Regions from separate parts of the Variovorax sp. NFACC27 genome, predicted to be linked through region 1. Evidence: predicted binding sites of a transcription regulator. Region 1 holds the regulator's gene; the other holds the start of a gene.
What was found. The regulator NrdR, encoded in region 1, represses ribonucleotide reductase genes. The targets are predictions, from matches to a motif close to CACNANATNTNGTG.

Region 1 (15,154 bases):
ATCGAGATGATGGTCGTCATAGTACTGATGACCGTGCTGCTGGCGATGGCGCTGCCCAGCTTCACCGGCCTCATCGAACGGTATCGGGTCGAGGGCATGGCCAACGCGCTGGTCGCGAGCGTGAGCCAGGCGCGAGCCGAGGCGGCCCGGCGCGGGACGACCGTGACCATCCAGCAGCGCGCGGAGTGCAGGGGCCGGGACTGGAGCTGCGGCTGGGACACGCTGGTCGCAAGCGGAAGCACCAGCGAAACCCTCAAGCGGCAGGACCCCGACGGCCGGGTCGCGATCGAGAAGAACACGGGCGGCGCCATGTCGTTCGACGCGATGGGCTATTCGACAGGCGCGACCAGCTTCGGCTTTCGCCCGTCGGACAGCGACAGCTCGCCCAATGCCGTCGCGGTGTGCCTGTCGCTCGGCGGGCGCGTCAAGCTGGTGAAGGGGGGCGGATCGTGCTGATGCCGGGCGCTTTTACCCGCCGGCCGGGCGGCGCGCAGGCGGGCTTCTCGATGATCGAGGCCCTGGCGGCGCTTCTCGTGCTCTCGCTAGGACTGCTGGCACTGGCCGGCTTCCAGATCCGCGTGCTGACCGACAGCGTCGGCGCGAGCAACCAGAACATCGCCATGCAACTGGCCGGCGACATGGCCGACCGCATCAGGGCCAATCCCGTAGCCGGTGCCTCAACGGTCAGCCCCTACGTGGCCGACTGGTCGCCCGCGGGTGAGGACGAACCGAAGCCCTCGTGCGTGAGCGCCGGTGCCAGCTGCAATGCCGCCGAGCTTGCGGCGCACGACCTGTGGAGCTGGAAGCACGCGGTGGCGGCTGCGCTGCCCGGCGGTCTGGCCGACGTGCAGGGCAGGGCGGCAGCCGGCGGCATGCTGTTCATGCACATTGCCTGGGACGAACCGGCGGTGCTCAATCCGATCGCCCCCGCCCCCGGTTGGCAGTGCCCGACGGGCAAGGCCTGTCTCGAAGTCTCCGTCGCGGTGCCGCAGCCATGAACCGCAAGTCGATCGCGCCCGAGTCGCGGCAGGCGGGCTTCACGCTGGTCGAGTTCCTGGTCGCGCTGATCATCGGCATGCTCGTCGTGCTGGCCGCCATCGCGACCATGCTCGGCACGCGCAGTACCGCCATGACGGGCGACGACGTCAATGCGCTCAACCAGTCGTCGGCCCTGGCGTTCAGGCTGCTGGGGCAGCAGATCCGGCAGGCCGGATACATCCCCATCGATGCCACCGAGCCGCTCTACTACTTCAGCGTAAGCCCCGGCAAGGGCACCAATCTCACGGGCGAGCCGGCCTTCTTCGCGATCCGGGGCGTGGAGTCTCCCGGCGGTGCGGAGAGCGACAGGCTCAAGCTCGGCTACGCGCCGAACCCCGACTACTTCAAGGACTGCCTGGGGCAGGAGCCCGGGCGTGCATCGGGCGGCGGGTACGACGCAGCCGACCCTGCCGCGTCGGGCAATGCGAGGCTGATCACCAGCGAGTTCTCGGTGGACAACAAGGGCGTGCTCAGGTGCCGCGGCAGCGGCAATGCGACGCCGCAGCCGGTCATCGACGGCGTCGAGCGTTTCGACGTGATGTATGGCGTCAATGCGAAGGCCGGGAGCCAGCAGGTGGTGCGCTACGTGACGGCCGACGACGTCACGGACTTCAACAGCGTCCGCACGGTGCGCATCTGCCTTCAGCTCGTCGGTACCTCGAAGAGCAACCCCGGCGGCAGCCATACCGACTGCGACGGGCAGTCGCGCACAGGCAGCGACGGCAGGCTGCGGCGCGTCTATACGGCGGTGTTCTCGCTGCGCAACGACCTGGGGGCGCTATGAGATCTAGATCGCTCCGCGGTCCTGCTGGCGAGCGCCCGACGCAGCGTGGCTTTTCGCTCTTCATCGTGATGATCATGCTGCTGCTCTCGGCGCTGCTGGTGATCGGCGGCGCGCGAACGGCCCAATTGCTCGAATCGGTGGCGGGCAATCAGCGCGAATACCAGCGTGCCTTCGAGGCGGCCGAAGCCGCACTGCTGGATGCGGAGCGCGACATCCGGCAGCTGGCCTTCGATTCCGCGAGCAAGACCTATGTGGCGTGCGCGGCGCTTGCCGCATCGCGCTGCCGCAAGGCCGAAGACGGCCGCGTCTTCCCCGACCGCGACACCGGCTGGGTGACCGCCTACATGAACGACGGGGCCGACAGCTGTGCGCGAGGCATCTGCTACTTCTCCGCGCTCGATTCGGTGGCGGCCGCCTCCGGCAGCGAGGCCTACCGGTTCTGGACCCGCGATGCGTACAGGGACGGGCACGCGTCTTATGGGCAGTTCACCGGAGCGCCCGATGCCGGCAGCCCGGCGCTGATGGGTGCCAGGTACTGGATCGAGGTCATCGACCGAAGGAACAGCAAATATCCGCTCTACCGGATCACAGCGGTCGCGACCGGCGCGCGCTCGCCGAGCCTGACGGGCGGCACGCGGGTCGAACTGCAGGCGTCCTTCGACCCGGACCCGGTCAGAGGGGTGAATTGAGCATGGCGGGAGGGATACATATGAGCATCACCGGAATTTCGAAGAGGACCACCGTGTGCGGACTTGTCTTGGCACAGTCCATCGGCTGCGCCGCGCCGTATCCACTGGCGCAGGTGCCGCGCAACACCGCGGTCAAGGAGCCGGCGCCCAACGTGATCGTGTCGGTCGACAACTCGGGCAGCATGGATTTTTCATCGCGTGCACCCGATGGAAATAGCTCGGTCGTCGGAATCCCCTCTCGAATGGAAGCGCTGAAGGCCGCCTTGAGAGAGAACTTCGCGGAGGCCAACATTCCCAACGACCGGATCCGCCTTGCCTGGCAGGCGATGAACGTCGACAGCCGCAACAGCAACGACAACAACTGTGTCGGCTTCTTCGGGGACACCTCGCCAGGCCGCTACCGGGCAGGCAAATGCCGTATCGGAGGCGGCAGCAATGCGAACCTGATGCGTTCGCTGGACGGCGCGCATCGCGCCAATTTCATGGCCTGGGTCGATTTGCTGGTTCCTTACGGCGGAACGCCCCTGCACGCCATGATGACCCGCGCCGGCGAATACATGAAGACCACCGGCAGGTTCAGTCCGTATTCGGACGATCCGGGAGTGGAGGGGGCCGCGACGTCGGGTTGCCGCAGGTCCTTCCACATATTCATGACGGATGGCGACTACAACCTCTTCGGATTCAACCAGGATCCCAATGAACTCAACATGCCGGCCATCGGCAACGAGGACGGGACGCGCCGCGTCCTGCCCGACTCCGTGGCCTATGTGCCGCGCGCGCCCTACAAGGACAACGTTGGCGCCGTCCACGACGTTGCCAACTGGAGCAAGGATGCGTGGTGGGGCAACTGGACGCCCAAGACCGAATACCGCCCAACCCTGGCCGACATGGCCTTCCATTACTGGGCCAGCGACCTGCAGCCGGGTATTCCGAACAATATTCGGAAGATCGTTGCCGAGGCCGGCACCGTGGCGGTCGGTTCGGAGGCAGTCCCCGAGTACTGGAATCCGAAGAACGATCCGGCCGGCTGGCAGCACCTGACGACCTACACCATCGGATTCGGCGCTGCCTCTTCGTGGGCAGGCGTTCCCGTAATTTCGTCGGGAGCTGCACAGCCTACCTACAGCGGCGACTATGCGCGGTTGGTCGACGGCACGGTCGCATGGGCGGACCCGTTGGCGAGCACGCTGGGGATGCAAGCCTGGAATACTTTCAACGGTGGCAGCGGGTACTACCAGGAGAAATCTTCCAACGCCGCCGCCCTGCGCATGGACCTGTGGCACGCCGCGCTCAACAGCCGCGGCACCTTCACGCCGGCCTCGAACGCCCGGGCGCTCGACAGCGCCTTCAAATCGATCCTCGGGCAGATCATGACCGACACGCGCCTTCCGCTGACCTCCATCGCCGCCAGCGGCTCCAGGGTGTCGACAGGCACGACCGTCTACCAGGCCGGCTACGACTCCGCAGACTGGTCGGGCACGCTCACCGCCACGAGGTTCGGCGCCGACGGCAGGCTGGCATCCTCGTCCGTCTGGTCTGCGCGCGATCTGCTCGACGCGCGCATGGCGACGCCGGGAGCGCACGGCAGCGATCGCAAGGTGCTCAGCTTCTCGGGCACGACCGCGGCAACGGCCACCCGTGCCGCGACCAGCGGCTCCGGCGTGCCGTTCCGGTGGAGCCGCTTGAGCAACGCGCAAAAGGATGCGCTCAAGGGCAGCACCGACACCGACACGGCAAGCACGGCGCTGGGTCAGGGCGTGCTCGACTTCGTTCGCGGCGACCGCAGCAACGAGGGCACCGGCCTGGGATTGCGCAAGCGCGCCCACGTGCTCGGCGACATCGTGGGCTCCGGTGTCTGGTACGCCGGAAAGCCCAGGAGCGGCTTCACCAACGACGCCTACGCCAGGTTCGCCGCGAGCGTTGCCCGTGCGCCGATGGTCTACGTCGGCGCCAACGACGGCATGCTGCACGCCTTCAACGCGTCGACCGGCAGGGAAGAGTTCGCCTATGTGCCCGAAGGCCTCTTCGGCACGGCCGAAGCGCCGGGGCTCAAGCGGCTCAGCGAGGGCGCCTACTCGCACAGGTACTACGTCGACGGCAGCGCCTTCGTGGCGGACATCTACATGGGCAGCAGCGGGGCGACAACCGCCTCCAGGGTCACGGACGCCGAGAAGGCGGCACAGTGGAGGTCCCTGCTCGTGGGCACGCTGGGAGCGGGCGGCAAGGGCTACTTCGTGCTCGATGTCACCAGGCCCGAAAACATCGAGGAGAGCCAGGCGGCCAGCGTGGCGCTGATCGACACGACCGCGCTTGCCGACGAGGACCTTGGCCATCAGTTCCAGCAACCCGCGCTCGATTCCTTCTCCGGGCGAGCGCTGCAGGTGGCGTTGCTGAACAACGAGCGCAAGGCCTTGATCCTGGGCAACGGCTACAACAGCAAGAGCGAGAAGGCCGTGCTGTGGATCCAGTATCTCGACGGCGACAAGGCGATCCTGAAGATTCCCGCGCCAGCCATGCAGAGGGCCGGAACCGGCAACGGCCTGTCCGCGCCGCGCCCGGTGGATCGTGACGGCGACGGCAAGGTCGACCTCGTCTACGCCGGAGACCTGCTCGGCAACCTCTGGAAATTCGACCTGAGCAACTCCGACAGCCGCAAGTGGAAAGCCACCATGGGCCCGGTCGCCCCGAAACGTTCGACCGCTGCCGCATCCAGCCTCGACAACAAGCCGCTGTTCGCGGCCGGAGCCGCGCAGCCGATCACGGCGGCGCCGGTGGTCGTCGGGCATCCGCGTGGCGGCTACATGGTGGTTTTCGGCACCGGGCGGCTGTTCGCCTCCAGCGACGAAGGCTCGACCGCCGACCAGTACCTGTACGGCATCTGGGACCCGGCCAACGGGAACACCGGCACCGCGACGTTGACCGACCTCGTGGCGCAGACGATCGGCACCACTCCTGTCGAGGAAGCCGATGTCGCATTGCGCACCGTCTCCCGCAGAGGCGTGAGCTACACCGGCTCCGACGCCAGGCGCGGCTGGCACCTGAAGCTGCCGAGGGCAGGGGAACGCATCGTCTATCCCGGTGACGTGCTGGGCAGCGGCGTCGGGCTGTTCTCGACCACCATTCCCGGCTCGAGCAGCAATTCGATCGATTGCACTGCCGGCACGGGCGACGACGGCTGGTCGCTGGTGGTCGACTTCTTCAGCGGCTCAGCCCCCGAGGGCATCGCCTACACCAGCTCCGGAGCGGTGGGGGCCTATCTAGGCTTCAGGAATCGCTCGGGCAGGGACGACATCGTCTTCGAGCCGCAGGACCGGGAAAAAGGCAAGGACGTGATCTGCAATGCCGCTGGCGACTGCAAGACGCCGAAGCGGCCGGACATCGTGCGCCGCTTCGGCTGGCGCAGCCTGATCTCGACGAACTGAAGACCAATCCATGAAAAAGCACCCAAGGCCACAGGCTGGCAAGCGGACGTACTCGCGCGGCTTCACCCTGATCGAACTCATGGTCGTGGTGGTCGTGATCGGCATCCTCGCCGCCATCGCCTATCCGAGCTACACGCGCTATGTGCTGAGGGCCAAGCGGGCCGACGCGAAGCAGCAATTACTGCAGGCTGCGCAATGGACCGAGCGCTACCTGACTGCCAATGGCGGATATCCGCCCGCCAGCGTCGCGCTGCCGGCGGGGCTGAGCCAGTCGCCGTCGTCAGGCTCGGCCAGCTATGTCATCAGCTACGGCACGAGGACCGCGACCACCTACACCCTGCGAGCCGTGCCGCAAGGGGCGTCGAGAGGCGATGAATGCGGAACGCTCACGGTGAACCAGCAGGGCGTCAAGCTGGCGGCCGGCCGCGTCAGCGCCTCGGATGCGCTGGTGCAGCTCTGCTGGAACCGCTGAACGCGGGCAGGAAGATGAAGGGTGAGGGGGAGTGTGCGGCTCAGATGTCGCGCAGCAGCTGCCTGAACTCGTCCACGTCCTCGAAGCTGCGGTAGACCGAGGCGAAGCGCACGTAGGCGACCTTGTCGAGCTTCTTGAGTTCGCGCATGACGAGCTCGCCGACCTTCGTCGAATCGATTTCGCGCAGGCCGCTGGCCAGCAGCTTCTGCTCGATGCGCAGCAGGGCGTTGTCGATCTGCTCGATGCTCACGGGGCGCTTGCGCAGCGCCAGCATCATGGAGGCACGCACCTTGGTCGAGTCGAAGTCGGCGCGGCTGCCGTCCTTCTTCACGACCACGGGAAAGTTGACGTCGGGCCGCTCGTAGGTGGTGAAGCGCTTGTCGCAGGCGCTGCACTGGCGGCGCCTGCGGACGAAGTCGGCGTCTTCCGAAACGCGGGTCTCGACGACCTGCGTTTCAAGATGGCCGCAAAAGGGGCATTTCATGCGGCCACGTCTTCTTCTACTGTCTGGAAGGAATCAGCGGTAGACAGGGAAGCGGCTCGTCAGGGCGTGAACCTTGGCGCGCACGGCTTCGATGTTCGCCGCGTCGCGCGGGTTCTCGAGCACGTCGGCAACCAGGTTCGCGGTGATGCGAGCCTCTTCGTCCTTGAAGCCGCGGGTGGTCATGGCGGGGGTGCCGATGCGCACGCCGCTGGTGACCATCGGCTTTTCCGGGTCGTTGGGGATCGCGTTCTTGTTGATCGTCATGTGGGCGCTGCCCAGCACGGCTTCGGCTTCCTTGCCGGTGATGCCCTTGGCGCGCAGGTCGACCAGCATCACGTGGCTCTCGGTACGTCCGCTCACGATGCGCAGGCCGCGCTGGGTGAGGGTCTCCGCCACGATCTGGGCGTTCTTGACCACCTGCTGCTGGTAGGTCTTGAACTCGGGCGACATCGCTTCCTTGAAGGCGACGGCCTTGGCGGCGATCACGTGCATCAGCGGGCCGCCTTGCAGGCCGGGGAAGATCGCGCTGTTGATGGCCTTCTCGTGCTGCGACTTCATCAGGATGATGCCGCCGCGCGGGCCGCGCAGGCTCTTGTGGGTGGTGGAGGTGACCACGTCGGCGTGCGGCACCGGGTTGGGGTACACGCCCGCGGCCACGAGGCCGGCGTAGTGGGCGATGTCGACCATGAAGATCGCGCCGACGTCCTTGGCCACCTTGGCGAAGCGCTCGAAATCGATGCGCAGCGAGTAGGCCGATGCGCCCGCGATGATCAGCTTGGGCATGTGCTCATGCGCCTTGCGCTCCATCGCGTCGTAGTCGATGGCTTCGTTGGCGTCCAGGCCGTAGCTCACGACGTTGAACCACTTGCCGCTCATGTTCAGCGGCATGCCGTGGGTCAGGTGACCGCCTTCGGCCAGGCTCATGCCCATGATGGTGTCGCCGGGCTTCAGGAAGGCGAGCATCACGGCCTCGTTGGCCGAGGCGCCGCAGTGCGGCTGCACGTTGGCGGCGTCGGCGCCGAAGATCTGTTTGATGCGGTCGATGGCCAGCTGCTCGGCCACGTCGACGTGCTCGCAGCCGCCGTAGTAGCGCTTGCCCGGATAGCCTTCGGCGTACTTGTTGGTGAGCTGCGAGCCCTGGGCTGCCATGACGGCCGGCGAGGCGTAGTTCTCGCTGGCGATCAGCTCGATGTGGTGTTCCTGGCGCGCGTTTTCGGCTTGAATCGCAGCCCAGATTTCGGGATCGGTCTGTTCGACCAGGATATTGCGTTGGTACATGGCAGTCCTTTGAAGACGAGGTCCTTGTTCTTCAACCAAACAAGGGCTGCCCAGGCGAACGGCTGAACGCCTGTTGTGGCCAGGCGGCACGCTTCCCAGTGGTATTCCACGTCAGCGCGTGGCACCTTGTTTGGGTGCTGCGCCTATCGCCAGTCGCGTACCGGCCGAGTGTAGCTCAGGAGCCCACACCCGGACCGCAATGTTCCTTCTTCAGGAAACGGAAGAAAGCAGGGCCACCTTGGCCGGCTCGGAGCCTTCCTCGCGCTTGGCCGGAGGCACCGCCACGGGGATGGGCTGCGGGCGCACGGTCGGCGGCGTGACCGTCGACGGCGCGCGGCCGTTGGCCACCTGCAGCAGGCGCTCGTGCTCGGCCATCACCTTGGCGGCGTAGCCGCCGTCGTCCTCGAGGTTGGCCGCGCCCACGTAGTAGCGCAGGCCGCCTTCGAGGGAGCCGGCGCGTGCGATGCATTCCTGCAGCACCTTCACGCCGACGCGCATGTTGGTCACGGGGTCGAACGCGGTGAGCGTGCCGCCCGCGCTCTCGTACTTGTCGCCGTGCACGCGGGTCATGACCTGCATCAGGCCCTGTGCGCCGACCTGGCTCTGGGCGAAGGGGTTGAAGCTGGATTCGACGGCCATGATCGCGAGGATCAGCGTCGGGTCGATCTTGGTGCGCTTGCCGATGCCGTAGGCCTCGGCCACCAGCACGCTCAGCGGCTCGGCGGCCACGCGGTATTTCTTGCTCAGCCAGTAGGCCACGGCGGCCTGCTGCTTGGGCAGGTCGGCGGGGCTCGCTGCCGTGGTGCGCTCGATGGCGGTCGGCTCGAGGTCGGTGGCTTCGGGCGCGGGCTTGCGCGACTGCAGCCAGCCCATCAGCTCCTCTTCGCCGGTCTTGCGCAGGTCGGGCCGCGCCACCAAGGCGAGGGCCGCGAACACGATGGCCAGACCGACCAGTGCGAACCCGTTGTGGGTTATTTCAAAAAAGCCGTCTGCCACGTCGGACACGAAAGTCCGTAGCCCGCGGGCCGTGACATCAAACGCCTTGTTCATCGCTCTTCCTTTCTGTGCGGCACCCGAGTCGCAACGCCATGGAAGGCGAGGGATGAAGGCGGCGGCGCTTGGATTGGTACGAATCAGGCTCCGCGCATGGAGTGAAGGGTTGGTTGGGAGCGCGGCGGCCTGATCAAGCCGGGGGAATTCGGCAGCGGATTCAGGTGGCCCCTCTGCGTCGGGCAGTCAGGGCAGCGCGGATTCTAGCGTGGCTAAATACCCGGTCAAGCATAAGTATTTGTTTTCTTATGCTAATAGATGTTTAAAAAATTGGCTCCCGTAGAGGCGTTTAGGCTTACGGGAAATCCCTTTGTAAAACACGTTTGCAATCGGAGGGAGCGACGCCTAATCTGGACGGGCCTGGCTTTTCAGGCGTTCTTCCGAGGCCCGGGAAACCCGAGGTGCAAGTCCGAGGGTTCAGCGGTCGAGGAGTCACGGTGGCAATCTCTTGCTGCCAGCACGGCGGGAACCATTGACTTCCGGTCGCGCGAATCGATGGCATGGGTTTTGTGCCCGCCATCAAGCCCGGTGACAAGACATTCCGTCGACTCACCGGGCTTTCTTCATCTGGGAGATCCGATGAAGGCCTTTCTCCGGTAATTCTTCCGGGACGGGGCCTGCGTCCTTTCTGCGTACGTAGCGTTGGCGCATGTTTGCGGCACACTCCAGCGATGGACGTAGCTACGATCAAACAGAACAAATGGGTGCGGCGTGGGATCGTCGCGTTGCTGGCGCTACTTGCTTTCTGGGTCATCGCCTGGCTGGCCGTTCCGCCGATCGCCAAGAGCCAGCTCCAGAAGATCGCGAGCGAAAAGCTCGGCCGGCAGGTAACAGTCGGCAAGATCGACTTCAAACCCTGGACCCTCGAACTCGCGCTGAACGACCTGCGCATCGCCACCGCCGACGGCAGCAAGCCGCAGGTGGCCATCAACCGCATCTATGCCGACGCGGAGCTGCAATCGATCTTCCGCCTTGCGCCGGTGATCGACGCCGTCACCGTCGACGGCCCGGCCATCCTGCTCACGCACCTGGCGGACGGCAAGTACGACATCGACGATATCCTGGCCAAGCTCTCGGCCGGCCCGCCGCCCGACCCGAACGCCAAGCCTGCGCGCTTTGCCATCTACAACATCGCGATCAATGGCGGCTCCGTCGACTTCGACGACCAGACCGTCAAGCGCAAGCACGAGCTGCGCGACTTCGTGCTCAAGGTGCCTTTCCTGAGCAACCTGGATTCCAAGCGCGACATCAATACGGAGCCCAAGCTCGCCTTCGCGCTCAACGGCAGCAAGTTCGATTCGGCCGCCTTCACAACGCCTTTCGCCGACAACCGCAAGACCGACGCCCATGTGCAGTTCAAGGGGCTCGACCTCGCGCCTTACCTCGGCTACATCCCCGGCGGCCTGCCGGTGAAGCTGCAGGCGGGCAGCCTCGATGCCGACCTGAAGATCGGCTTCGAGCAGGGCGCGACCACCGGCCTGAAGATCACCGGCACGGTCGAGGCCCACGCCACCAAGGTGGCCGATGCGCGCGGCCGCGACCTGCTGGCCTTCGAGTCGCTCAAGCTGGCACTGGCCGACGTGCGGCCGCTGGAGTCGGTGTTCCACCTGAGCGAGGTGGCCCTGGCCAATCCGCAGCTCGCCGTGGCGCGCGACGCGGCCGGCAAGCTCAACCTGCTCGCGACCGACCCGGCTACCGGAGCAGCCGAGAAGGTCGCCCCGCCGCCAGCCGCGGCAGCGAGCGCGCCGGCGGCTGGCAAGCCCGCGCCGAAGCCGGCGCTGAAGGTGCAGGTGGACAAGGTGGCGCTGAACGGCGGGCGCATCGGCTGGCGCGACGAAACCGTCAACCCTGCGGCGGCGGTCGACCTGACCGACCTCGGCATCGATGTCGCGGGCGTCACCTGGCCGACGGAGAAGCCGGCCGAATTCAGCGGCAGTACCGCCATTGCCGGCGCCTCGCTCAAGTTCAAGGGCAACGCCACCGACAAGGTGGCAGACGTGCAGACCGAGGTCGACGCGCTGCCGCTGTCGCTGGCTGCCCCCTACCTGGCGCAGAGCCTGGAGCCGACGCTCGACGGCAAGCTCAGCGGCCAGATCGACATCGCCTGGGCCCAGCCCGACCTGAAGTTCAAGGCCCGCCGCCTGTCCGCCGACGGGCTGGCGCTGACCCAGGGCAAGACTGCCCTGGCCAGCGTCGGGCGCTTCGAGCTGGTCGACGCCGAGGCCGACATGACGAAGCACACGCTGAACGTGGCCTCGTTCACCGCGACCAACCCCAAGGTGCGCGTGGAGCGCGACAGCGAGAAGCGCTGGATGTTCGAGCGCTGGCTCAAGACGCCTGCCGGCGGCGGCACGAAGGAGGCCGAGGCCAAGGTCGCCGCGCCCAAGCCCGCGGCCGCCGAAACGCCGCAGCCGGGCGCCAACACCAAGCCCTGGGCGCTGACCATCGGCACGCTGGCGGTCGACAACGGCGCGCTTTCCTATTCGGACAAGGCCAGCGCGACACCGGTGACGGTCGAAGTCACGGCCTTCAAGCTGCATGCCCAGAAGCTCGCGCCCGAAACCAGCACGACTTCGCCGCTGGAGGTTTCGGGCCGTATCGGCTCCGGACGCTCTGAACCGGGCCGCTTCGACTACAAGGGCAACATCGTGCTCAAGCCGCTCGCGGCCGAGGGCAGGGTGGAGGTGGTGTCGTTCCCCGCGCATACCTTCAAGGCCTACTACGCCGATGCGCTCAACGTCGACATCCGCCGCGCCTTCGCGAGCTATCGCGGCACGGTGCGCTACGCGACCTCGCCTGCGGGCATGAGCGTCAAGCTGTCCGGCGACACGGCGCTCGACGACTTCCGCGCCAACAGCGTCTCGCTGACCCAGTCGCCCGGCTTCGACCGCAACAACAACCAGCTGCTGAGCTGGAAGACCCTGAGCCTGCGCGGCCTGCAGGTCAGCATGGCGCCCAACGCGCCTCCGAACGTGGACGTGCGCGAAACCACGCTCACCGACTTCTTCGCCCGCGTGATCGTCGACCCCACCGGCCGCCTCAACCTGCTGAGCCTGACCAAGAAGGGCGAGGCCGAAGCGACTGCGGCTGCCGCGGCTGCCGGCGAGGCCAGCACCCGCAAGGGGCCGGGCGGAACGACCACCACGACGACTGCCCGGGCGACGGCACAGCGGCCCGCCGGCCGCGCGGTGTCGGCGGAAGAAATGGTCGGCGGAGCGCCCGAACCCGCCAAGCCGGCGGCCACCGTCGCGGCGGCACCCGCACCAGCGGCGACCGACGCAGGGCCGGCGCCGGTCATCAACTTCGGCCCGATGAGCCTGGTCAACGGCAAGATCGACTTCACCGACCTGTTCGTCAAGCCCAACTACTCGGCCGACCTGAGCGAGCTGACCGGCAAGCTCAGTTCCTTCTCGTCGAACCCGCCCAAGGGCGAGAGCGGCCGGCCCGCGCTGGCCGACCTCGAACTGCGCGGCAAGGCCCAGCAGACCGCGGCGTTGGAAATCACCGGCAAGCTCAATCCGCTGGCCAAGCCGCTCGAACTCGACATCACGGCCAAGATGCGCGACCTCGATCTGGCGCCGTTGTCGCCGTACTCGGTGCGCTACGCCGGCCACGGCATCGAGCGCGGCAAGATGAGCATGGACGTCAACTACAAGGTCGCGCCCGATGGCCAGCTGACGGCAACCAACAAGCTGGTGCTCAACCAGCTGCAGTTCGGCGACGAGGTGGCCGGCTCCACCAACAGCCTGCCCGTGAAGCTGGCCGTGGCGCTGCTGGCCGACCGCAACGGCGTGATCGACGTCGACCTGCCGCTCAGCGGCTCGCTCAACGATCCGCAGTTCAGCGTCGGCCCGCTGATCTGGAAGGCCGTGGTCAATCTGGTCGTGAAGGCTGTGACCGCACCGTTCAGTCTGCTTACGGGCGGTCTGGGCGGCGGCAGCGGCGAATCGAGCGCCATCACCTTCGAGCCCGGCGGTTCCGAACTCAGTGCTTCCGCCAAGGAAAGCCTCGACAAGGTCGCCAAGGCGCTGACCGACCGGCCCACGCTGCAGATGACCGTGGTCGGCACCTCCAGCCTCGAGAAGGAGCGCGACGCCTACCAGCGCCAGCGCGTGCGCCAGCTCGCCTACGCCGAGAAGCGTCGCGTCGCGGTGCGCGGCGGCCAGACCGGCACCGACGTGCCGCCCGTCACCGACGCCGAATACCCCGAACTGCTGACCGCCGTGTACAAGCGCGCCGACATCACCAAGCCGCGCAACATGGTCGGCCTGGCCAAAGACCTGCCGCTGCAGGACATGGAAAAGCTGCTGTTCGCCAGCGTGCCGGTCGACGAGGAGTCGATGCGCCAGCTCGCCGTCGAGCGTGGAGCGGCCGTGCGCGACTACCTGCTCTCGAAGAAGCTGCCGAGCGAGCGGCTCTTCCTGGGCGCGGTGCGTACCAGCGCCAGCGGCAGCGACTGGAAGCCGGGTGCCGAGCTCAGCCTGACCATGAAGTAACCCGATACCGAACGGGCGGGCGCGATCGGGCCCGCCGACTTGGTTTTTTCCTCCGGCTTGCTATATATGTAGTCCGTCGGCTCCACCACCCACGACCCCGCGCGCGTCTCCGTTTCGGTACGGATTTCTGCGGGCGACCGCAAGTGGGTGAAAATGTCGATGTGCGCCGGCCTTTGCCGGCGCCTTCGCTTTCTCTACCAAGACAACGATTTCGCGCAGTGACCTCTACTTCTTCCAAGCCACACGACATTCAGGCCCTCGACACGCTCACCGGCGGCGCCTTCACCGCGCCGACTTCCGGCGAGCGCGCCGCGCGCATCCGCGACTGGCTCGCGGGCAACCCGGCGCCCGAGCAGATGCAGGAAGTCTTCAAGGAACTGAGCGGTCGTGACAAGGGCGCCGCGCGCCTGCTGCGCGAAAAGCTCGACGAACTCAAGCGCGCCAAGGGCCAGGAGGCGATTGCCGCCGAATGGGCACAGAAGGCGGAAGCCCTCGTCGCCCAGTCCAAGCTCAACATCGCCGACGCGCTCGCCTGGCAGCGCGACGCCGCCAAGGCGGGCGCTCCGCTGTCGCGCGAGCCGCTGGCCGGCCTGAAGCTCAAGCTGTCCGAGCGCGTCAAGGGCATCGAAGACCTGCAGCATCGCGCGCAGGTGCACCGCGAAGCCGCGGTGCTGCTGGCGCAGCGCTTCGAAGTGCTGTCCACCAAGGGCTGGCAGGACGCCCAGGTTGCCGAGGAATCGCTGCGCGCCGACGTGACGCACTGGCAGCAGCAGGCCGCCGAGATAGTCGCCGATACCAACTGGAGCAGCCTCGACGCCAAGTTCGCGCCGCAGCTCGAATCCTCCAAGTCGCAGCTGCTGGTGGTGTCCGACGCCTTCCACAGCGCGCTGGCGCAGGCTGTTGCCGCCGCCGCCGATGCCGCGGCACCGCTGCCGCCCGTGCCCGTGTGGGCCGACGAACTGCGCGCCGCGCGTGGCGAGGTCGTGGCGCCCAAGCCCGCTGCGCCCGCCCGTCCGGCCGCGCCCAAGGTCGACCCGGCCGTGCGTGCCGCCGCGCAGGATGCCGTTCAGGTCGCGCTGACCAAGCTCGAGCAGGAAACCGCCGAAGGCCACGGCAAGGCCAGCGCCGGCGCGGCCGCCGCGCTGCGCGCCGTGCTCAAGGAGCATGGCAAGCTGGTCGAGGCCCCGCTCGAAGCCCGCGTGCATGCCGCGCTGGTGGCTGCCGGCGAACTCGAAGGCTGGCAGCGTTGGAGCGCCGACAAGGTTCGCGAAGACCTCGTCGCCAAGGCCGAGGGGCTGCTCAAGCGTCCCGAAGGCCAGGCCCTCGGCGGCCGAAAGATGCAGGAAACGCTGCGCTCCCTGCGCGACCAGTGGAAGCAGGCCGACCAGGGCGGCGTGCCCAACCATGCGCTCTGGAAGCGCTTCGACGAAGCCTGCAACGA
Region 2 (15,154 bases), 3.6 Mb from region 1:
CAGACCCAGCGCAAGGGCGTGCTGGTGTCGCTCGACGCGCCCAACTGCGACGTGCGCTTCGACGCCGAGCACCTGCGCCGCCTGATCGTGAACCTGCTGGACAACGCCTCGCGCTACGCCAGCACGCGCGAGGGCGCGATCCAGGTGCTGACCGCGCAGCAGCGAAGCGGCAGCAGCCGCCCGAGCCTGATGGTGTGGAGCGACGGCGCGCCGCTGGAGCCGGCGGTGCAGCGGCACCTGTTCGAGCCCTTCTTTTCTTCCGAGAGCCGCTCCAGCGGGCTCGGCCTGTTCCTCTGCCGCGAACTGTGCCGGCGGCACGGCGCCACCATCGGCTACGAGCGGCGCGCGCTGGTGCCGGGCGGGCCCGAGGGCAACGAATTCTTCGTCAGCTTCGCCGCCAGCGAAAACCGGCTGACACAATAGCGCCGTGAGCACCCCGACCTCCTCTTCCACCCAGCGACCGGCGCAGATCCTGGTCATCGACGACGAGCCCGACCTGCGCACGCTCTACGAGCTGACGCTGCTGCGCGAGGGCTATCGCGTCGAGGCGGCGGGCAGCGTGTCCGAAGCCTGGCAGCACCTGGAGGCCGGCCGCTTCGACGCGGTGATCACCGACATGCGGCTGCCCGACGGGCAGGGCATGGAGATCATCCACCGCATCCAGAAGGACCAGCGCAGCGAGCGCTGCGTGGTGATGACGGCCTACGGCTCGGCCGAGAACGCGGTCGAGGCGCTGAAGGCCGGCGCCTTCGACTACCTCACGAAGCCGGTCGACCTGAAGCAGTTCCGCGCGGTCGTGGCCTCCGCAGTGCAGGCGCGGACGGCGCCGCAGCCGGTGGTCAAGCCCGCGCAGGCGGCGCCTGCGAACACCGGCAACGCGGCAAGCGAGGCAGCGCCGGTCACTTCCGGCACCGGCATCGCCGCGCTCGACCGCCTCGTGGGCGAATCGGAGCCGATGCGGCTCGTCAAGTCGCGCATCGCCAAGGTGGCACGCGGCATGGCACCGGTGCTGGTGCGCGGCGAATCAGGCACCGGCAAGGAACTGGTTGCGCGCGCGGTGCATGCCTGCAGCCAGCGCAGCGAAGGCCCCTTCGTCGCGGTGAACTGCGGCGCGATTCCCGAGAACCTGCTCGAGGCCGAGTTCTTCGGCGCGAAGAAGGGCTCCTACACCGGCTCGTCGCAGGACCGCGACGGCTACTTCCAGGCCGCGCGCGGCGGCACGCTCTTTCTCGACGAGATCGGCGACCTGCCGCTGGCCATGCAGTCGAAGCTGCTGCGCGCGATCCAGGAGCGCAGCGTGCGCTCGATCGGCTCGACTCAGGAAGACGCCGTCGACGTGCGCATCGTCAGCGCCACTCATAAAGACCTGCACTCCGAAGTGCAGGCCGGCCGCTTCCGCCAGGATCTTTTCTACCGCCTCAACGTGATCGAGATCGCGGTGCCCGCGCTGCGCGACCGCCGCGAGGACCTGCCCGCGCTGTGCAACGCGCTGCTCTCTCGCATCGCGCAGGACGGCGGGCTGCCGGTGCCACACCTGTCGGACGACCTGCTGCGCCGCCTCGCGCAGCATCCGCTGAACGGCAACGTGCGCGAACTCGAGAACCTGCTGCACCGCGCGGTGGCGCTGAACGACGGCGACGAGCTGCACCTCGACCTGATGGGTGGCTTCACGGCCGCGGCCGAAGCAGCGGCATCCGCGCCGGCTCCGCTCTCTCCCGCTGCCGACGCGCCCGTCGTCCCCGCGGCTGCGCTGCCGATCGCCGCACCGGTCGCGCCTGCGAAGGTCGCGCCCCCGCCGCTGCCCTCCGACCTGCAGGCCTACCTCGACCAGCAGGAGCGCGAGATCCTCGTGCGCGCGCTGCACGAGAGCGGCTTCAATCGCACAGCGGCCGCCGCGCGGCTCGGCATGAGCCTGCGCCAGATCCGCTACCGCATCGCGCGGCTGGGCATCACCACGCCCAACGGTGACGACGGCGCGAGCAGCAGCCATGCCGACGACTGAAGAAGCCCGAGCCGAAGACGGACTCTGGCAGGCCGGCTGGTACCGCTTCGCGAAGGCCCTGCCCTCGCCCAACTTCGGGCCCCGGCCGCAAGGCGCGCAGATCGACCTCATCGTGCTGCACTCGATCAGCCTGCCGCCCGGCGAATACGGCGGCGACGCGGTGCAGCGGCTCTTCACCAACCGGCTCGACTGGGATGCGCATCCCTATTTCCAGTCGATCCGCGGGCTGGAGGTTTCGTCGCATTTCTACGTGCGGCGCAACGGCGAGCTCTGGCAGTTCGTGAGCTGCGACGACCGCGCGTGGCATGCCGGCGTGTCGTCGTGGCGCGGCCGCGGCAACTGCAACGACGACTCCATCGGCATCGAGCTCGAGGGCCTCGAAGGCCAGCTCTTCGAGGAGCCGCAATACGAGACGCTCGCGAGCCTGTGCGCCGCCATCGCACAGCGATTTCCGGTCGCCCACGTCGCCGGGCACGAGCACATCGCGCCGGGCCGCAAGCAAGACCCGGGCGCGGGCTTCGACTGGCGTCTGCTGCGCGAACAACTGGGCTGGAATCCACAGATGTTCCCTGAGCAGGTCAGGCAGCTCTAATTTTTTCAATCGCGCGACGCCTCGCGATGCGCCGTTCCCGCGGCGCAACAATGCGAAAATCGCAAACGCGCGATGCAGCAACCATGCGCCCTGCAGGCCCAAATCGGCCTGCAAGCCACGCCCCATGCGGGTTGCGTGACCATAGGCCAGTATTCACGCGGCATCTTCGCCCGTGGCCTATTGCGGAAGTAATACCGGCAATCCGTGTATCCATTGGAAAACGCTACATCTAGTGGGTTGTATGCCCCCTGCACCCTAGATATAGTGTCCTCCGTCCGGTCCCGTACACCGGTGCGGCGCTGGAACAGGTGCCGCCATCCAACAAGAATTGCCAACCGAGAGGAAGCGAATGCAAACAGCCCTGAACCCCCAATCGACCCCGCGTGCCGTTCCCTCGACGCCACCGCAACAGCAGCGAGACACTGCTGGCTCTCCCTCCGGCCAGAACCTGGCCCACTACCAGATCATCCGCCGCAACGGCGCCGTCGTTCCCTTCGAGCCGAACAAGATCGCCATCGCGATGATGAAGGCCTTCCTGGCCGTGCACGGCACCCAGGGCGCGGCCTCGGCCAGCGTGCGCGAGACGGTCGACACGCTCACGCAGGGCGTGATCCGCGCGCTGGTGCGTTCGCGTCCGGGCGGCGGCACCTTCCACATCGAGGACGTGCAGGACCAGGTCGAGCTCGGCCTGATGCGCGGCGGCCATCATGAGATCGCCCGCGCCTACGTGCTGTACCGCGAGCGCCGCACCCAGGAGCGCTCGAAGCAGGGCGAGCAGGAAGTGCCGGCCGCGCCCGCGCTGCACGTGCTGGACAACGGCGAGCTGGTCGCTCTCGACCTGAACGAGCTCAAGGGCCTGATCGAATCCGCCTGCACGGGCCTGGGCGACAGCATCACGGCCGCGCCCATCGTCGCCGAGACGATGCGCAACCTGTACGACGGCGTGCCGCTCGACGAGGTCTACAAGGCCTCCATCCTCGCTGCCCGCACGCTGATCGAGAAGGACCCCGACTACACCTTCGCCACCGCGCGCCTGCTGCTGCACACGATCTTCAAGGAGATCATCGGCCGCGAAGTGCTGCCCGCCGACCGCGCCACCGCCTACGCCGACTACTTCCCGCAGTTCATCAAGAAGGGCGTGGACAACGACCTGCTCGACGAGAAGCTGCTGCAGTACGACCTGGCCCGCCTGGGCGCGGCCCTGAAGCCCGAGCGCGACAACCAGTTCGACTACCTCGGCCTGCAGACCCTGTACGACCGCTACTTCCTGCACGTGCGCAAGACCCGCATCGAGCTGCCGCAGGCCTTCTTCATGCGCGTGGCCATGGGCCTGTCGCTCAATGAGATCGACCGCGAAGCGCGCGCCATCGAGTTCTACGAAGTGCTGTCGTCGTTCGACTTCATGTCGAGCACGCCGACGCTGTTCAACGCCGGCACGCTGCGCTCGCAGCTGTCGAGCTGCTACCTGACGACCGTGCCCGACGACCTGGACGGCATCTACGAGTCGATCAAGGAAAACGCGCTGCTGTCGAAGTTCGCCGGCGGCCTGGGCAACGACTGGACCCGCGTTCGCGCGCTGGGCAGCCACATCAAGGGCACGAACGGCGAATCGCAGGGCGTGGTGCCGTTCCTGAAGGTGGTGAACGACACGGCCGTGGCCGTGAACCAGGGCGGCAAGCGCAAGGGCGCCGTCTGCACGTACCTCGAAACCTGGCACCTCGACATCGAGGAGTTCCTGGAGCTGCGCAAGAACACCGGCGACGACCGCCGCCGCACGCACGACATGAACACCGCCAACTGGATCCCCGACCTGTTCATGCGCCGCGTGATGGAAAAGGGCACCTGGACGCTGTTCTCGCCTTCGAACGTGCCTGACCTGCACGACCTGTTCGGCGCCGACTTCGAAAAGGCCTACGTCGCCTACGAAGAGAAGGCTGCCCGCGGCGAGATCAAGCCGAGCCGCACCATCCAGGCGACCGACCTGTGGCGCAAGATGCTCACGATGCTGTTCGAGACCGGCCACCCCTGGATCACGTTCAAGGACGCCTGCAACGTGCGCTCGCCGCAGCAGCACGCCGGCGTGGTGCACTCGTCGAACCTCTGCACCGAGATCACGCTGAACACCAGCGACACCGAAACCGCCGTGTGCAACCTGGGCTCGGTGAACCTGCTGCAGCACCTGAAGGACGGCAAGGTCGACCAGGAGAAGCTGAAGAAGACCGTGTCGACCGCGATGCGCATGCTCGACAACGTGATCGACATCAACTACTACGCCGTGAAGAAGGCGCGCGACTCGAACCTGCGCCACCGTCCGGTCGGCCTGGGCCTGATGGGCTTCCAGGACGCGCTGTACGAGCTGCGCATTCCCTACGCCTCGCAGGAAGCCGTGCAGTTCGCCGACGAGTCGATGGAAGCCATCTGCTACCACGCCTACTGGGCATCGACCGAGCTGGCCAAGGAACGCGGCAAGTACTCGAGCTACAAGGGCTCGCTGTGGGACAAGGGCATCCTGCCGATCGACTCGCTCGATCTGCTGGAAAAGGAACGCGGCGGCTACGTCGAGGTCGACCGCTCGGCCACCCTCGACTGGGACGCGCTGCGCTCGAAGATCAAGGCCGACGGCATGCGCAATTCGAACTGCGTGGCCATCGCCCCGACCGCGACCATCTCGAACATCATCGGCGTGGACGCCTCGATCGAGCCCTGCTTCGGCAACCTCTCGGTCAAGTCGAACCTGTCGGGCGAATTCACCGTGATCAACCACTACCTGGTGCGCGACCTGAAGCGCCTGGGCCTGTGGGACGACGTGATGGTGATGGACCTGAAGCACTTCGATGGCTCGCTGCGCCCCATCGACCGCGTGCCGCAGGACGTGAAGGCGCTCTACGCCACCGCGTTCGAGATCGAGACCACCTGGCTGGTGGAAGCCGCCGCGCGTCGCCAGAAGTGGATCGACCAGGCGCAGTCGCTGAACATCTACATGGCCGGCGCATCGGGCAAGAAGCTCGACGACACCTACAAGCTCGCATGGCTGCGCGGCCTGAAGACCACCTACTACCTGCGCACGCAGAGCGCGACGCACGCCGAGAAGTCGACGGTGCAGTCGGGCCGCCTCAACGCGGTGTCGTCGGGCAGCGGCGACGCACCCTCGGGCATGAGCGCACTCGAAGCAGCAGCGGCTGCAGCGAAGGCTCAGATGAGCGCGATTCCCGCTACCGACATCGCGTTCTGCGGCGTGGACGATCCGACCTGCGAAGCGTGCCAATAAACGCGTCGATGCTCGCGACAGTCAGTCAGTGAGGTGCATGCGAAAAATCGCGCGACGTTCATTCAATGAAGCCATCGACTGACATCGCGCGATGCATGCGAGCAACATAACAACCACATAAATGGCGTGCGATGTGAACGGGCACTTTGCAACTCACATCGTTACTCCGATAATTTGAGCATTGGATTTTTCTATGTTGACCTGGGACGAAGAAGTCAAGCCCTCCTTACCAAAGGATATGCAACAAGGTTTGCAGCACCACAACGCATCGACCAGCGGCTTGCCCGCAGGCCGTTCGGTGGACGCTCCGACTTCGTCGATCGCGCAACCCGCACTCCGCACATTCAGCACGCTCGATGACGGCGCTGCAGTGCGCCCGGTTGCAGCGGCAGCAGCAACGCCTGCCGCCACCACCACCCAATCCACCCAGCGCGTCAAGGCTTCCGACAAGCGCATCATCAACGGCCAGACCGACGTCAACCAGCTGGTGCCGTTCAAGTACAAGTGGGCGTGGGAGAAGTACCTCGCCACCTGCGCCAACCACTGGATGCCGCAGGAAGTGAACATGACGCGCGACATCGCGCTGTGGAAAGATCCGAACGGCCTGAGCGAAGACGAGCGCCGCATCGTCAAGCGCAACCTCGGCTTCTTCGTGACCGCCGACTCGCTGGCCGCCAACAACATCGTGCTGGGCACCTACCGCCACATCACGGCCCCCGAATGCCGCCAGTTCCTGCTGCGCCAGGCCTTCGAGGAAGCGATCCACACGCACGCGTACCAGTACATCGTCGAGTCGCTCGGCCTGGACGAGAGCGAGATCTTCAACGCCTACAACGAAGTGCCGTCGATCCGCGAGAAGGACCAGTTCCTGATCCCGTTCATCGACGCCATCAGCGACCCCAACTTCAAGACCGGCACGCCCGAGGCCGACCAGAAGCTGCTCAAGTCGCTCATCGTGTTCGCCTGCCTGATGGAAGGCCTCTTCTTCTACGTCGGCTTCACGCAGATCCTCGCGCTGGGCCGCCAGAACAAGATGACCGGCGCCGCCGAGCAGTACCAGTACATCCTGCGCGACGAGTCGATGCACTGCAATTTCGGCATCGACCTGATCAACCAGCTCAAGCTCGAGAACCCCGGCCTCTGGACGGCAGAGTTCAAGGCGGAGATCAAGGCGCTCTTCCTGCGCGCCGTCGAGCTCGAATACAAATACGCCGAAGACACCATGCCCCGTGGCGTGCTCGGCATGAACGCCTCCATGTTCAAGGGCTACCTGCGCTACATCGCCAACCGGCGTGCACAGCAGATCGGCCTCGAAACGCTCTTCCCGAACGAAGAAAATCCGTTCCCGTGGATGAGCGAAATGATTGACCTGAAGAAAGAGCGCAATTTCTTCGAAACCCGCGTGATCGAATACCAGTCGGGTGGCGCGCTCTCCTGGGATTGAATCTTTCGACAAGAATTAATGAATTCAAGAATTGCCCTTGCCACCGATCGCGCCGAAGAGCGCGGCATGGACGAGGGCTCAGGTGTTCATGGTGCTGGAGCAAAGATTCCAACACCATGAATCGCTTCACGTTACCCAACGTGCGTGGAGTGCTTCAATAGGTTGATTTTTTCAACTTGATCAAGGAGAAATAGAAATGGCAACTGCAAAGAAAGCTCCGGCTAAGAAAGCCGCTGCAAAGAAGGCTCCGGCAAAGAAGGCCGTGGCCGCCAAGAAGGCTCCTGCCAAGAAGGTAGCCGCCAAGAAGGCACCGGCCAAGAAGGTCGCTGCCAAGAAGGCTCCTGCCAAGAAGGTAGCAGCGAAGAAGGCAGCACCGGCCAAGAAGGCCGCTGCCAAGAAGGCTCCGGCGAAGAAGGCCGTAGCGAAGAAGGCGCCTGCGAAGAAGGCTGCTGCCAAGAAGGCCCCGGCGAAGAAGGCCGCTGCCAAGAAGGCGCCTGCGAAGAAGGCTGCTGCCAAGAAGGCCCCTGCCAAAAAGGCTGCGGCCAAGAAAGCCGCGAAAAAGCCTGCTGCCAAGAAGCCTGCTGCCAAGAAGCCTGCTGCGAAGAAGGCTCCCAAGGCCGCTGCCCCTGCCAAGGCTGCCGCCGTAGCGCCTGCCCCTGCGGCGCAAACGACGCTGAATCCCCAGGCAGCCTGGCCGTTCCCCACGGCCAGCAAGCCCTGAGCTTCTCAGCGGCCTTGAAGGCAAAAAGCCCGGCACCTCACGGTGCCGGGCTTTTTTTATTCCCTCATCGCCCCAGCCTCGCCGGGACGCTGGTGGAAAGAAGTATCAGAGACCCAGCGCCTTGCGATCGATCTCGTAGTTCTGCGGGCCACGCTGCGCGATCTTGATCGCACCCACCTTGTTGCCCAGCGCCGCGCATTGCGCGAGCGACCAACCCTTTTCCAGCCCGAAGAGCAGCGCGCCGCGCCATGCGTCGCCGCAGCCCGTGGGCTCGACGACCTCGGTGGCCACCACGCCCGGCACGTGCTCGCGCTTGCCGTTCGTCCACACTTCGCAGCCCTCGGCCGCCAGCGTGACCACCAGGCCGCGCACGCGCTTCGAGATCTCGGCCAGGCTCCAGCCGGTGCGCTGCGACAGCATCTTGCCTTCGTAGTCGTTCACCACCACCCAGCTCGCGAGCTCGACGAAATGGCGCAGCGCCTCGCCGTCGAACATCGGCAGGCCCTGGCCCGGATCGAACACGAAGGGAATGCCGGCGGCGGCGAACTGCTCCGCGTGCTGCAGCATGGCGTCGCGGCCATCGGGCGCGATGATGCCGAGCTTGATGTCGTCGCGCGCCGCCACCTTGGTGATGTGCGCCTGCTGCATCGCGCCGGGGTGGAAGGCGGTGATCTGGTTGTTGTCGACGTCGCTCATGATCATCGCCTGCGCGGTGAAGGTGTCGTCGAGCTGGCGCACGAACTCCGTGCTGATGCCCAGCGAGCGCATGCGCTCGAGGTACGTGGCGCCGTCGCTGCCGAGCGTGGCCATGGGTAGCGCGGCGCCGCCCAGCGCATTGAGGCTGTATGCGATGTTGCCCGCGCAGCCGCCGAAGTCACGGCGTAGCGTCGGCACCAGGAAAGACACATTGAGGATGTGCAGCTGGTCCGGAAGGATCTGGTCGGCGAACCGGCCCTCGAAAGTCATGATGGTGTCGAATGCGAGGGAACCGCAAATCACTGCTGCCATGGTTAGCCGTTGGTTGTGTTGAGTGGATGAAAACGAGAGGGACGCATGCGTGCACGCGCCCCGCTCAGGGATAGAAAGCCTCGACGCGATAACCCGCGACAGGCGGTAGTGCCGCCGCTTCGGAGGCAGACAGGGAGAGAGGCAGCGAGGCAGCGCGATCGGCGCGCGCAGCCAGCACCGCCGGGGCACCGTAGTCCGCCGGCATCAGCACGCGACGCACCACGGCGCGCTCCTGCGTGTCGAGCAGCGAGAGTTCGACGGCCGGCATCGCAAGCGGCACGGTGGCGCCGTTGCGCAGGGTGAAGCTCAGGCGGTAGTCGTTGCCGCCGCTCTTCTCGCGCGCGAAGGCCGCGCCTTCGATCACGATGTCGCCGATCTGGCGCAGCGCGCCGAGTTCGCAGCCCGTGTACTGGCACAGCGCCGCCAGCGCGGGCCGCAGGTTGGGCTGGCGCGCGACGATGCCGTCGCGCTCGTGGTGGATGATCTGCAGGACGAGCAGCAACGCGGCAAGCACCACCAGCAGGACCAGCACGACGCGCACGCCCTTGCGTTGCCAGAAGCCCGTCGGCTTTTCCGCGGAATCGTCTTCGTCGGCAAAGGGATGCCCCACTGGCAGTTCGAAATCCGAAGCGCGCGCATTCAGCTCGGGCTCGCTCTCCGCCTGCACCACGATGGCCGGAGCCTGCGCAGCAACGCGCTCCTCGCGCGCCTTGGCGCTCGCGATCTTGGCCGACTTGGCGCGTGCACGGCGCAACGCCTTCTGCATCTGTACCTGGTCGTGCTCTTTCTCCTGCTGCTCGCGTGCCCTCTCCCGCTCCGCATCTTCGCCTTCGTCGCTGGCACGCTCGATCAGCGTGCGCATCGTCGTCGCCTTGGCGCGCGAAGCGACAGGCAGCGGCGGAGCCGGGGGTGGCGGTGCAGGAGGCGGCGCCGCGAGATTCAGGTCGATGTTCGGGAACGGCGGCAGCGTGCTCGGCGGCGGCCTCCAGGCAGGCTCGCTGACATCGAGGTCGGACCACGGCTCGTCGGCGGCGATGCCGTGCTCGGGCAGGGTCAGCGAGAACGCAGGCAGCGGTGCGGACGGTGGCGGTGGCGGGCGGTCTTGCGCCGGGGGCGACACGACCGCCGGGGCCGGCGCGAGCACCAGGGCATCCGGCGGCAGCAGATCCTCTTCCTCACGGGACCGATGCTGATGCTCGGGCTCGTCGTCGAAGAAATCCGCGTCCTCGGTCGTCGACGCAGCGGGTGCCGGCTCTTTCTCTTCGATCGGGGGCTCAGGCAGAGACGCGGGTGGCGCGGACTCAGGGGCAGGCTGCTGCTCGACCAGTCCCGGCATGTAGCCGCTGCCCTGCACCGGTGCCGGCGAACCGTCGCCCGTCTCGTGCAGGTCGAGCGTGGCATCGAACACATTGCTGCAGCGGCCGCAGCGCACCCAGCCATCCGAGATGCGAAGCTGGTCTCGCACCACCTTGAAGGTGGTGGTGCAGGCGGGGCAGCGCGTGACAAGGCTCATGACCGGGCGATTGTAGGGTTGCGCCCTCGCCGCGGGAGGGCTGCAAGGCGACGCAAAAAGCCGGCCAGCCGCGCGCAGCGGCCGCTCAGCAGCGAGCGGTCATGAGGATCCAGCCGTCCTCGGCGTCGCTGACTTCGAGCGTGGCGTACGGCGCGTAGGCCTCTTTCAGCTCCTCGGCCTGGCGCTCGAGGATGCCGGCCATGACGAGCGATCCGCCCGCCTTCACGTGGCTGCGCAGCAGGGGCGCGAGCACCTTGAGCGGCGTGGCCAGGATGTTGGCGAGCACGATGTCGTATTCGCCCTTGGCGGCTTCGGGCAGCCCGGCCTTCAGCTTCACGCCGTTGGCCTCGGCATTGAGCACGGTCGAGGAAACCGCCGCCTCGTCGATGTCGACGGCGTCGATGTCCGTCGAACCGAACTTCGCCGCGCCGATCGCCAGGATGCCGGAGCCGCAGCCGTAGTCGAGCACGCGCAGGTTGGCCAGCGCGCCCTCGCCCTGGGTCGCGATCCAGCGCAGGCACATGCGCGTGGTGGGATGCGTGCCGGTGCCGAAAGCCAGGCCCGGATCGAGCCGGATCACCTGCTTCGCCTGCCCGGGCGGCTCATGCCACGTCGGCACGATCCAGAACTCTGGAGTGACCTCGACGGGCGCGAACTGCGACTGCGTCAGGCGCACCCAGTCCTGCTCGGGCACCGGCGCGATGCCGAGCACCTCGCAGCCTTCGAAGAAATCCTGCAGCGCGAGCACGGACGAGGCTTCCTTCGCCTGGGCTTCGTCGGGAAACAGAGCGATCACGCGCGAGCGCTGCCAGCCCTCTTTCGGCGGCGGCATGCCCGGCTCGCCGAACAGCGCCTGCTCGGCGTCGGTCTGCGCGTCGGCGTCTTCCACCGACACGCTCAATGCATCGAGTGCATCGAGCGCCTCGCACAGCGTATCGACCCGGTCTTCCGGCGCCATCAGGCGGAGTTCAAACATCGCGATATTCCAGGCTCAGCGCTTGTGCGCAGCCAGCCACTCTTCGAGGTAGTGGATATTGGTGCCGCCGCTCATGAACTTGGCGTCGACCATCAACTCGCGGTGCAGCGGGATGTTGGTCTGGATGCCTTCGATCACCGTCTCGTTCAGCGCTGTGCGCATGCGGGCCATGGCCTGCTCGCGCGTGTCGCCGTACACGATGATCTTGCCGATCATCGAATCGTAGTTCGGCGGCACGAAGTAGTTGGTGTACGCGTGGGAGTCGACGCGAACGCCCGGGCCGCCCGGCGGATGCCACATGGTGATGCGGCCCGGCGAGGGGGTGAACTTCCAGGCGTCTTCCGCGTTGATGCGGCACTCGATGGCGTGGCCGTGCATCTGGATCTGGCGCTGCGTGAACGGCAGCTTCTCGCCGGCGGCGACCATGATCTGCGTCTTGACGATGTCGATGCCGGTGGTGAACTCGGTCACCGGGTGCTCCACCTGCACGCGCGTGTTCATCTCGATGAAGTAGAACTCGCCGTTTTCGTAGAGGAACTCGAAGGTGCCGGCGCCGCGGTAGCCGATCTTCTTGCAGGCCGCGGCGCAACGCTCGCCGATCTTCTCGATCAGCTTGCGCGGGATGCCGGGCGCAGGCGATTCCTCGATCACCTTCTGGTGGCGGCGCTGCATGGAGCAGTCGCGCTCGCCGAGGTAGACCGCGTTCTTGTGCTTGTCGGCAAGCACCTGGATCTCGATGTGGCGCGGGTTCTGGAGGAACTTCTCCATGTACACGGCCGGATTGTTGAAGGCCGCCTGGGCCTCCGCCTTGGTCATCTGGATCGCGTTGACCAGCGCAGCCTCGGTGTGCACCACGCGCATGCCGCGACCACCGCCGCCGCCTGCCGCCTTGATGATGACGGGGTAGCCGATGGCGCGCGCGATGCGCTTGTTGGTGGCCGCGTCGTCCGAGAGCTCACCCTCCGAGCCGGGCACGCAGGGCACGCCGGCCTTGATCATCGCCTGCTTGGCTGACACCTTGTCGCCCATCGTGCGGATGTTGTCGGGCGTCGGGCCGATGAACTGGAAGCCGCTTTGCTCCACGCGCTCGGCGAAGTTGGCGTTCTCGCTCAGGAAGCCGTAACCGGGGTGGATCGCCTCGGCGTCCGTCACCTCGGCCGCCGAGATGATCGCCGGCATGTTGAGGTAGCTCTGCGACGAGGGGGCCGGGCCGATGCACACGGCCTCTTCGGCGAGCTTGATGTACTTGGCGTCGCGGTCAGCCTCGGAATAGACCATCACGGCCTTGATGCCGAGCTCGCTGCAGGCGCGCTGAATCCGGAGGGCGATTTCCCCCCGGTTTGCAACCAGGATCTTCTTGAACATGCTTACTCGATGATGAACAGCGGCTGTCCGTATTCGACCGCCTGGCCGTTTTCGCCGAGGATCTGGGTGATGGTGCCGGACTTGTCGGCCTCGATTTCGTTGAGGATCTTCATCGCCTCGATGATGCAGAGCGTGTCGCCCTCGTTGACCTTGCTGCCGACCTCGACGAACGCCGGGGCGCCCGGGCTCGACGAACGGTAGAAGGTGCCGACCATCGGCGACTTCACGGCATGGCCGGCCGGCGCGGCCTCGGCCGCCGGAGCGCTGGCCACGGCTGCAGCCGCCGGAGCGCCGGCAGTCGCGACGGGCGCCGCCGCGGTGGCCTGGGGAGCGGCCAGGGTCTGCACATACTGCACCGGAGCAGCACCGCCGCCCTTGACGATGCGAACCTTGCCTTCGGTTTCCGTGATTTCCAGTTCGGAAATATTCGATTCGGACACCAGATCGATCAGTGTCTTGAGTTTGCGCAGATCCATGAGACTCCAGTGCCGGCTGTGCCGGTCTTCAGGGCATAACTTGTTCGAAAATCGGTGATTTTCGGCGTTCGGCGTCTAACGCCAGCGTAAGCGACTGATTCTAACCATGAACCAGTTCACGCCGCCAAGTGTCCAGGTCGGTCGTCTCGAGCTTGCCCATTTTACGGGCGGCCACGGAGCCGTTCGCATTCAGGACCAGCGTGAAGGGCAATCCGCCACCCGTATTGCCCAGGTTCTTGACCAGCTCGGTGCCCTGCAGGCCGGCCAGGCCGGTCGGGTAGCTGACCGGCGTACGCTGCAGGAATTTGCGTACGGCGCTGGGCTGATCGATGGCCAATCCGACCACTTGCCATCCATTCGCGCCATTTTGGCGGAAGAAGGCGTCGATCATCGGCATTTCCTCGACGCATGGCGGGCACCAGGTCGCCCAGAAGTTCAGCAGCAGCGGCTTGCCGCGCAGGCTGGACAGGACGAGGCTACCGCCCTCCGGACGCTCGAAGCTCTGGGCCCAGAAGGCCGCGTCGAGCATCTCGCCCCCGCCCGCGCTGCCACCGCGCTCCTTCCACCAGGCGCCGCCGACCCCGGCGGCCGCGGCCACAGCCGCCACGCCGGCATAGAGCATGCCGCGTCGGGTGGGCGAAGAAGTCATTCACTTGTCCTTTTCTCGTTCAATCAGTCGGCGCAGTGCGGGCAGGTCGCCGCGCGGCACGCGCCCCTGCGCGTCGGGCTTCAGGGCCCCGCGAAGGTCGTCGAGGTCGTACACCAGCAGATGCACGCCGATTTCCTCGCCGAGCGCCCGGCTCGATGCATGCACGCTCAGGGCCTCGACCTGCTCGCCATGAAAGCCGGTCACCATGCGCGGCTCGTAGTCCACATGGTGATCGATCAGCGCTATCTCGGCCGATTTGGAATCATCGCAGAACAACTGAATATAAATGTCCGACAGGCGGGTGGCCGTTCCGTGCCACACGGCACCACCCACATGAGGGCGGAAGGCCGCCATGCGCTCCATCCATTCGAGCGCGAGCAGGCGCAATGCATGCAATTCCTGCGGCTGGGTGTCGGCACAGAAAAGCTCGATGTACTCGCGGACCTCGGCCTCGACCTCGTCGTTGTTCGGCAGCGCGGTGCGCGTCGGAAGCCCCAGGTCGCGCAGGGCCCGGCGCTTGGCCGGCCCGTACTCGAGCCCCTCCTCGACGACGAGGCGGGCTGCTGCGGCGGCGATTTCGCGCTTGGACGTGTCCATCGGGGCATTTTGCCCGCAGTAGGCGCCCCTCACATGAACATCAGTACGAAGCCCGGGACAAGCGCGCGAGCGAGCCAAGGGTGCCGCACATCGCTTCCCTAGAATCGACCGATGCACATTCATATCCTCAGTATCTGCGGCACTTTCATGGGCGGCGTGGCCGCCCTGGCTCGCGAAGCCGGCCACCGGGTCACGGGCTGCGACGCCGGCGTGTACCCCCCGATGAGCGACCAGCTGCGCGCCCTCGGCATCGACCTGATCGAAGGCTTCGGCGCCGATCAGCTCTCGCTCGCGCCCGACATCTTCGTGGTCGGCAACGTGGTGTCGCGTGCCCGGCTGCCCGACGGGAGCCCAAAGTTCCCGCTGATGGAAGCCATCCTCGACGCCGGCAAGCCCTACACCAGCGGCCCGCAGTGGCTGGCCGAACATGTGCTGCTGGGCCGCCATGTCCTGGCGGTGGCCGGAACGCACGGCAAGACGACCACCACCTCGATGCTGGCCTGGATCCTCGAAAAAGGAGGCAAGGCCCCCGGCTTCCTGGTG

Region 2: the regulator NrdR is predicted to act here: its motif matches at 2,848-2,861, upstream of ABL840_RS06750 (ribonucleoside-diphosphate reductase subunit alpha).

Annotation. Positions count from the first base shown of each region.
Region 1 is NZ_CP157613.1:5,042,031-5,057,184, reverse strand. It holds gene ABL840_RS23675 (GspH/FimT family pseudopilin) at 1-456, shown strand, start outside; gene pilV (type IV pilus modification protein PilV) at 456-998, shown strand; gene ABL840_RS23665 (PilW family protein) at 995-1,822, shown strand; gene ABL840_RS23660 (PilX N-terminal domain-containing pilus assembly protein) at 1,891-2,511, shown strand; gene ABL840_RS23655 (pilus assembly protein) at 2,580-5,933, shown strand; gene ABL840_RS23650 (type IV pilin protein) at 5,944-6,405, shown strand; gene nrdR (transcriptional regulator NrdR) at 6,446-6,889, opposite strand; gene glyA (serine hydroxymethyltransferase) at 6,923-8,167, opposite strand; ZMP/ZTP riboswitch at 8,209-8,334, opposite strand; gene ABL840_RS23635 (lytic transglycosylase domain-containing protein) at 8,378-9,217, opposite strand; gene ABL840_RS23630 (DUF748 domain-containing protein) at 9,889-13,713, shown strand; gene ABL840_RS23625 (DUF349 domain-containing protein) at 13,932-15,154, shown strand, end outside.
Region 2 is NZ_CP157613.1:1,429,553-1,444,706, reverse strand. It holds gene ABL840_RS06765 (two-component system sensor histidine kinase NtrB) at 1-423, shown strand, start outside; gene ABL840_RS06760 (sigma-54-dependent transcriptional regulator) at 428-2,002, shown strand; gene ampD (1,6-anhydro-N-acetylmuramyl-L-alanine amidase AmpD) at 1,989-2,594, shown strand; gene ABL840_RS06750 (ribonucleoside-diphosphate reductase subunit alpha) at 2,944-5,862, shown strand; gene ABL840_RS06745 (ribonucleotide-diphosphate reductase subunit beta) at 6,056-7,306, shown strand; gene ABL840_RS06740 (histone H1-like DNA-binding protein) at 7,503-8,027, shown strand; gene ABL840_RS06735 (carbohydrate kinase family protein) at 8,133-9,035, opposite strand; gene ABL840_RS06730 (zinc-ribbon and DUF3426 domain-containing protein) at 9,100-10,548, opposite strand; gene prmA (50S ribosomal protein L11 methyltransferase) at 10,634-11,524, opposite strand; gene accC (acetyl-CoA carboxylase biotin carboxylase subunit) at 11,540-12,889, opposite strand; gene accB (acetyl-CoA carboxylase biotin carboxyl carrier protein) at 12,892-13,365, opposite strand; gene ABL840_RS06710 (TlpA family protein disulfide reductase) at 13,466-14,014, opposite strand; gene ABL840_RS06705 (hypothetical protein) at 14,015-14,611, opposite strand; gene mpl (UDP-N-acetylmuramate:L-alanyl-gamma-D-glutamyl-meso-diaminopimelate ligase) at 14,723-15,154, shown strand, end outside.